Salmonirosea aquatica: one gene and its partner. The main gene of each other region encodes a partner of the protein of the gene in region 2 in a complex. Links are inferred from orthologs where the notes say so. Each region holds a gene or a part of one and is shown on either strand. Other genes may lie near its edges.

Region 1 (3,982 bases), 2.4 Mb from region 2 along the record:
ATCGGATCGACCAGCCAATAGCTCGACGACACGCGCAAGTCGCCTATGCCCGCCGATTGGGTATGAAACCGCTTCTGTTCGGGATTGGCGGTGAGACTGTTGCCGTAGTGCTCGTACAGGGAAGAGCGGTCGTTGTGCAGTACGGGTAGGTTGACTGAAAAGGAAAGCCGCGTAGTGGGCTGGAAACTAATGCCCAGATCGAAGGCATGGGATAAATTCACGACTTCGGTATGGTTCTCGATCCGCTCGTGTTCTTCCACATCACCCCGGAAGTGCCGGAACGAACGGAAATAGCGGTAGCCCGTATTGACTTGCCATTTGCCGTGTTTTTGGGCGAAAAGATCCGATGAGGTAGCACCACCCGTCGCGCAGCTCATGTGGCGCACCGCCACGCAGCCCTGACCCAATGTGGCGGCTGTAGTTAATAAAGTAATGAATAGAGAATAGAATAACGTTTTCATGATTCAGAAAAAGATTGGGTAAAACCAGAAGTAATTTTGGAAGAGTAGGAAACGTGCGTTCGGACCGCACCGCACCGGATACGGTCAACTGAACGACCCCTTCTCACGCCTCAATCAGGCGAATGAAAAGGAGGTAGTTATCCCAGGAAAAATTACCCAATCAGATCGGGAGGAGGGTTGGGTACCTTTAAATAGGCGGAAGGAGACGAAGAAATGAAATCAGGCAGATTTGCCTGGTCCGTCAGCCAGTCGTAGAGGTAAAAGTAGGTCTGGTGCTGGTTGGCAAAGTATTCTTTGATCAAATGACTTACCTGGCCCGCTGCTTTTTCGGAGGTACCCGGTAGGCCGGTCACCGTGATTTTAACCCACTCGGTTAGGGCCGTGAAGAGGGCCTTTTCAGAATGATCTTTGACGGCTAGCACCACCAGGGTATCGGCGATGACTTCCTGCTTATACAGTTTGTAGAAATCGCCGTTGTACTCGATTTGGCCGTCGATGCGTTCGGGAGCCTGGCGGGTTTCGGTCCAGTAGGGAAGCCCGATGGGGATTTTAATGGTGAAAAGTTCGTCTTCTTCGAACAGATGCGCGTCGAGCCGCGACTTCATCTCGGTCTGAGCCTTCCACTGCATAGCCAGATACACGGGGTAGTAACCCAGTGTATTCAGCATCAGCAGGAATAGCGTTCCAAGAATCAGTACACGTTTCACTCGATAGGTAGGCGATTAATCGGTTTTGAAATTCGTTTTTTTACCCAAAAGGACATACAAAAATTCAAAGAAAAAATGATATTTAAAAATGTGTCCGAAAAATGTAAGCCTGTAAACTAGTCTGGCACAAAAAAAGGACAGCCGAATTGGCTGTCCCTCTTGAAATATTGGCTTGGACTAATGAAATAAATCAAAATCAAATCATGATGCGCTAAATCAAGCGTAAGTGTTCAGCATAACCGGCATAACCAGCATCAGAATATCTTCGTGGTCTTCCTGCTCTACCGGAATAATAAGGCCTGCACGGTTAGGAGCCGAGAGTTCAAAAGTAATGTTCTTGCACACCAAGTTGCTCAGAATCTCTATCAGGAACTTAGCGTTGAAACCAATTTCCATCGGGTCACCATTGAATTCGCACATCAGTTTTTCGTTGGCCTCGTTGGAATAATCGAGGTCTTCGGCGGAAATGGACAGGGTACCTGGTGCCATTTTAAGCCGTACTTGGTGCGTGGTACGGTTGGAGTAAATCGAAATCCGCCGTAGCGAGTTCAGCATTTCCATGCGGTTGATCGTGAGCGTATTAGGGTTGTTGGTCGGCAAGGCATTTTCGTAGTCCGGAAACCGCTCGTCGATCAGACGGCAGATCATACGGATGTTGTTAAAACTGAAAAACGCATTGGAAGCTGTGAACTCCGCCTTCAGCGGTACATCCTCGGAGGGGAGGCAGGATTTGAGCAGGTTCAGCGCCTTACGCTGGATAATCATGGAGGTATCAGCCGACGACTGAATGTCGGTGCGGCGGTAGCGTACCAGACGGTGCCCGTCGGTAGCCACAAAAGTAGCGTTCTCGGTACCGATCTGCACGAATACGCCCGTCATGGCAGGCCGCAAATCGTCGGTACTGGTGGCAAAGATGGTGTTGGCAATGGCTGTTCCCAGGGCATTGGATGAAAAATCGACCGCCTGCCCGCGATTGACGGTGGGCGTTTTGGGAAAGTCAATGGGGTTCTCGCCGGAAAGTTTGTAGCGCCCGTTGTCTGATACGATCTCAGTACCGAAGGTTTCTTCATCAACGTTGAATGTAATCGGTTGCTCAGGCAGGCCGCGCAGCGTATCCAACAGCAGCTTGGCGGGTACGGCAATCGCCCCCTTATCACCGCCTTCCACTTCGATTTCGGTAATCATCACCGTTTGTAGGTCAGACGCCGTCACGGTGAGGGTATTGGCTTCCAGTCGGAACAGGAAATTTTCCAGAATAGGCACAATGGGATTGGTAGAAACGACCCCGTTGATGGCCGATAACTGTTTGAGAAGCACCGAGGAAGAGACAACAAACTTCATAAGACGCAATTGCTTTTTTGGAATGAGAGTATAGGGTTGAGCAGAGGGAACAGGCCGTGATCTGATTTTGACCCGTAATGAACAAAAGTAAGAAAAATTACCGACCCGTCATGCCTGCCGTCCGAATTTTCGGCGCCGTAGTCCGTACCGTACCGCTCCAAAAAGTCCGATCAGTCCGATCGGTAATAGCAGATTCAGGAACTGCCAGCGGGTACGCTCTGCCTGGGCGCGAATTTTGTCCAGCAGGCGGATGCTGATCTGCTTGGAACGGGCCGTGATGAGTCCGTTGGGATCAAGCATGTAGTCGAGGGCATGAAGTACGAAGTCTTTATTGCCAAAAATATTCTGCGAAACGCGATCATAGCCCAGTGGAAAAGGCGTATTGCGGCGCAGATCAAAATCATTGACTACCACGTCGCCATCGGCACAAAGTAGTACTTTTCCTTTCGAACCGGATGCTTGGAAGGTACCCTTACGGGGATCGTCGGGTAGAATACGGTTCTGGAATATTGAGGTAAAGGTACCTTCCAATAATACTGAAGCCAATTGTATGCCACCCCGGTATTCACTCGGTTCGGGCTGTTGCCGGGCTTCGTTGTAGGCTACCAGCAGGGGGGCTGTCAGGTTTTTGGTATAAGGCGAAGTCATCAGCAGCGGCGTCCGGCGTATCCCGCCCGCGCCGCCCACGGTATCGAGCGAACTGAGGTACCGCGTGTATACGGCGTCGATATTGCGGGTAATGGGACTGTTGCCAAAGCGATTGAGCAAAGGGTAAAAACGCCACGGCAGCGGCTGAAGTTGCGGTTTTTCGCCCATGCTACCTACATTAAGCAGGATTTTTGCGCTGTTGAGGTCTTTCACCAAATTGGCGTTGACGCGCACGCCCCACTTGAAAAACAGATCGCTGAGGTTCAGGTCCAGTGGCTGGGCGTAGGTACCTTCGGGGCTGATCGTATCCACTTTGGCGCCATCCACAAAAAACAACGCCTTGCCACCACCTACCACAAACTGGTCCAGTTTATATTTCTCATCATCCGTAAACCGCTGGTCGGGTTTTAGCACGAGTAGTGCATTGAGGCCTTCGTACGAGGCAGGGTTGTTCACATCCAGAAATACATCATACTTCTGCTGCAATGTAGCAATCAAGTCCGAAAACCCGGCGGGCGATGCCCCGGTATGGCTCACCACCAGCCCTATCCTTTTGCGCGGTGCTGGAATCAACTGACGGATAGCAGAGGCCAGTTGAAATTCTACGCCCTCATAGGACTGATTCAGTTGCTCTTCGGATGAACTGCTCTTGTTACCTTTCAGCAACTGCACCGGTACCGCCAGGGTATCGGCCTCCACGATGGCACCCGGAAAAATCAGTTTTTCGGTACGCTTGCCCTGCTCGTTATCGAATAGAGTGGTCGGAATCAAGCCGGCGTTCACCAATTGTTGGTATTGTTGGCCCCGTTTTTCTTCCGTAGCGGC
Region 2 (3,913 bases):
GGGGTGTTCGCTGAGTTTTTCGAGGGCGTCCTCGCCGTCGTAAGCAAATTCAAATTCGTATTTCTGTTCCCGGATTTCCTTCCTGAATTTCTGCTTGATCAATGATTGCAAGTCGGTTTCGTCATCCACAACCAGGATTTTCGTGGTCATAGGGTTTCCAGTTTTTCTTTGAGTATTGAGAAATCCAGCGGCTTGGTCAAAAAGTCATTGGCCCCGTTCCGGATCGCCTGCTGATAATAGTCGTCATCGTTGTAGGCGGTGATCATCATTACTTTCGGGTGGGGCGAAGGATGGTCCACACGGATTTTTTTCAATAATTCAATGCCGCTCATGCCCGGCATATTGATATCCGAGAGAATCAATACGACTTCCGAAGCGTGGTCTTGCATGAAATTCAGCGCCTCTTCTCCCGAAAAGGCGAAAGAGAAGTCCAGTTCACCCCGGCGGATTTCCCGCCGGAACTTCATTTCAAAAAGCGATTTGATATCCTGCTCGTCATCTACAACCAAAATCTTGGTGTGTTCGTTTTCCATAGTCTGCCTTAGTTAACTTTTCCCTGGGGGATTCTGATAATAAATTCGGTAAATGCATCCTTCTCACTCTCTACTTCCAGCGAGCCGTCGTGGCCGACATGAATGATCTCGTAACTGAGCGAGAGCCCCAGACCGGTACCCTGCCCCGTCGGTTTGGTTGTAAAAAAAGGCTCAAAGATCTTCGCCCGCACTGAGTCCGGAATTCCCGTACCGTTGTCTTTGATCCTGATTTCTACAGTATTGTTTTCCTGCCGGGAACGTAGCCAAACGGTGGGGCGGTACCCCTCTCCCACCGCTTTCTTTTTCTGCATGACGGCATAAAACGCGTTGTTGAAAATATTGAGCAACACCCGTCCAAAATCCTGCGGGGTTATCTTGGCCATCAGTACCTCCGACTGGAAGTCTTTTTCCAACGCCGCGTTGAACGACTTGTCTTTGGCCCGCAGGCCGTGGTAAGCCAGCCGCATGTACTCGTCGGCCAACGCGTTCACATCGATAACCTCCTTCTCCCCGCTGCCCGTGCGGGAGTGCATCAGCATACCTTTCACGATGGAGTCGGCCCGCTTGCCGTGGTGTACCATCTTCTGCATGTTATCGGCCAGGTCGTGCAGGATTTCCTCGATCAATTCCTTATCGGGTGTATCCTTTTCCTGCTCCTCCCTCAGCTCCTCGATCAACTCGCTGTTAACCTCGGCGAAGTTGTTGACGAAGTTCAACGGATTCTGGATTTCGTGGGCGATGCCGGCGGTCAGCTCGCCCAGGGAGGCCATTTTTTCGGACTGAACAAGCTGGCTTTGGGTGGTTTTGAGGTGATCGACAGCGATCAATAGTTCCTCCTTCTGCTTGGTAATTTCAGCGGTCCGTTCAGCTACCAGAATTTCCAGTTCGGCTTTGCGGGCCTGCATCAATCGGTTTTCCTTTTCTTCCTCCAGCCGTTGCTGTCGCTCGGCGGCTAACTGCTTTTGCTGCCGCTTATTCTGGTACCACATCGCGATCACCCAAACGATCGCGATCATTTTGAACATATCGAAATAGTCGTCGTACTGCTTGTAAACATTCCGGGCAACCAGTTCGAGGGCATCTCCCAGCACCGCGATAATAATCAACGGTATCACCGACAGCATGAGCGAACGTACGGATTTGAATTCCTCGCGGGTGTAGATGATCCCCACAAACGCCCCCATGAATATATGCCATAGCCAGGTTACAAGCGCCGGGGGCAAAGTACTGTTGGAGGTAAGGTACGGCAGGCAGAGCAGCACAATGGCCAGGTACCGGGCGTATACCAGCCACTGGTTCCAGCGGGGGTACACCTCTTTCGTGTTCAGGTTTTTTTGAATATACTGCACGAAATACAGCACAATGAGCAGATACGAGAGCTCCATAGCGAGTCAACAGAGGGTAAGAGTCGGTTTCGGGTTTGGGCACGAAATCAATAAGCCGACAGCAATTTACTGCTTTTCCCCGCTCTTTGCCAAAAGCCTACCCTTTTAGAAGCCCGTACCTTTGAAAAGTACGGGCTAATTCAAAAAGTAAGTGTCAGTTGCTTGCCCTCGTAAGGCTGGGAATCTTCGAGGTTGGAAAGCGAAACGCCCAGCAGCCGAACCGGAAGCGGTAGGGGAAAATTTTCTTCCAAAAGCTCGAAGGCCAGGTTTTCAAAAAAGCCCCGTTCCCGGATCGGCAGGAACGACGAGCGGCTGCGCGTCATGATCTGAAAGTCGTTCAGTTTAATTTTTACCGTCACGGTGCGGCCATATACCCCGGTACGCTCGCACCATTTCCACACATCGTCCAGGAGCGGAATCAGCCCGCCCTGCATTTCGGCCAACGTATCCAGATCCTGAGCAAAGGTATTTTCCGAGCCCACCGACTTGCGCACGCGGTCGGGCTCGACGGGGCGCTCGTCCTCGGCGCGGGCAATGCGGAAGTAATGCCCGCCCGCTTTGCCGAAGTGTTGCCGCAGAAAACTTTCCGTTTGCTGGCGTAGGTCGAGGCCGGTCAGGATACCCAGTTCGTGCATTTTCTGAGCCGTTACCCGCCCTATGCCGTGGAAGCGTTCGATGGGTAGCTGCGCAACGAAGTCCTTGCCTTCTTCGGGTTTTATTACAAATATACCATCCGGCTTGCGGTGGTCGGAGGCCAGCTTGGCCAGAAACTTATTGTACGATACTCCCGCCGAAGCTGTAAGCTGAGTTGCCTGCCGGATGCGTTGCTTGATTTCCTGCGCAATGAGTGTAGCCGATTTGATACCCCGCAAGTTTTCCGTCACATCGAGGTAGGCTTCATCCAGCGAAAGGGGTTCGATCAGGGGGGTATAGTCGGCGAAAATGGCGCGGATTTGCGCCGATACCTGCTTATATACTTCAAAACGGGATTTGACAAAGATCAGATGCGGGCATTTTTGCCTCGCCGTTCGGGACGCCATGGCCGATCGCACGCCGTATTTGCGCGCTTCGTAGCTAGCCGCGGCCACCACGCCCCTATCACCGCCGCCCCCCACGGCCACGGGTTTGCCACGTAGCTCGGGATGGTCGCGCTGCTCGACGGAGGCGAAAAACGCGTCCATGTCTATGTGAATGATCTTGCGCACTAGTTGTTTGCATTCCCTACGCTCCGCAGATTGGCCAACTGATTTTTTACCAACAGATATTGCTCATGTTTCATATCGTGCCTGCGGTCCGCTTCTTCCATATATTTTAGGTAGGTAGCCATGCTACGTTCGCTATCCCGCTGATGCCAGGCTACGTACCAGGCCGCCTCAGACCCCGCCTCCCCGAATTTGGCTATGCACGGCCAGCCGTATTTGTCGAGTATTTTATTCAAAAGCTTTTTATTTGCTTGATCGTTTCCATATATCTTTTTCCAGTAGTAATCCTTCCGATCGGGATTGCCATTGTAGAGGCTGTCACGATACTGCTGATCCGCCTGGTACATGTGGCCGAGGAGTACCTTTACTTCGTCGATCGACATAGCCTCGACCGCTACAAAAGGGTCGATGTCGGCATCCATCAAAACCGAAGCCGGTTCATATTCGGCCCAAACAGCTTCCAGATTATTGGTCAATTTCTGCTTGCCCGCATCTTTTTCCTGACAGGAAATCACCAGTAGCAGCGGCAGCATGACGAAATGTTTCATCAGGGTAGTTTTTTAGTTGAATACCTTACCAGGCAAACGGAAGAATTTGCGTGCAAAGTGTAGCTTAATGAAGGTTTCGCTGTTTCAGATACCGGATCAACGCCTCGGGATGATCGGTCTGCATTCCCGACACGCCTTTTTGTAAGGCAGCATTCCAACTTATGGGGCCTTCGGTGGGTGACTGCACATCGAGCCATACGTCCACTCCGTGCTTTCTGGCTTCCTCCACGCGTTCCGGGGTCTTC

Evidence for each region. The genes of interacting proteins can lie anywhere in the genome.
Region 1: the proteins of dinB (region 2) and dnaN are in contact, whole or in part, in a solved structure (PDB 1OK7), measured with the Escherichia coli proteins. The link is inferred for Salmonirosea aquatica from one-to-one orthologs.

What each region holds. Positions count from the first base shown.
Region 1 is NZ_WHLY01000002.1:2,973,607-2,977,588, forward strand. The notes cover bases 448-3,350. They hold dnaN (DNA polymerase III subunit beta), read right to left. Parts: upstream 2,510-3,350; coding sequence 1,385-2,509; downstream 448-1,384. Other genes in these bases: GBK04_RS13480 (hypothetical protein), read right to left, coding at 448-461; GBK04_RS13485 (hypothetical protein), read right to left, coding at 614-1,168; gldG (gliding motility-associated ABC transporter substrate-binding protein GldG), read right to left, coding at 2,618-3,350. Outside these bases: more of GBK04_RS13480, read right to left, coding at 1-447; more of gldG, read right to left, coding at 3,351-3,982. UniProt on the Escherichia coli protein: Confers DNA tethering and processivity to DNA polymerases and other proteins. Acts as a clamp, forming a ring around DNA (a reaction catalyzed by the clamp-loading complex) which diffuses in an ATP-independent manner freely and bidirectionally along dsDNA.
Region 2 is NZ_WHLY01000002.1:581,132-585,044, forward strand. Bases 1,080-3,913 are described here. They hold dinB (DNA polymerase IV), read right to left. Parts: upstream 3,100-3,913; coding sequence 2,059-3,099; downstream 1,080-2,058. Other genes in these bases: GBK04_RS03395 (ATP-binding protein), read right to left, coding at 1,080-1,918; GBK04_RS03405 (hypothetical protein), read right to left, coding at 3,123-3,668; GBK04_RS03410 (glycerophosphodiester phosphodiesterase family protein), read right to left, coding at 3,733-3,913. Also shown: GBK04_RS03385 (adenylate/guanylate cyclase domain-containing protein), read right to left, coding at 1-150; GBK04_RS03390 (response regulator), read right to left, coding at 147-533; more of GBK04_RS03395, read right to left, coding at 542-1,079. UniProt on the Escherichia coli protein: Poorly processive, error-prone DNA polymerase involved in translesion repair and untargeted mutagenesis. Copies undamaged DNA at stalled replication forks, which arise in vivo from mismatched or misaligned primer ends.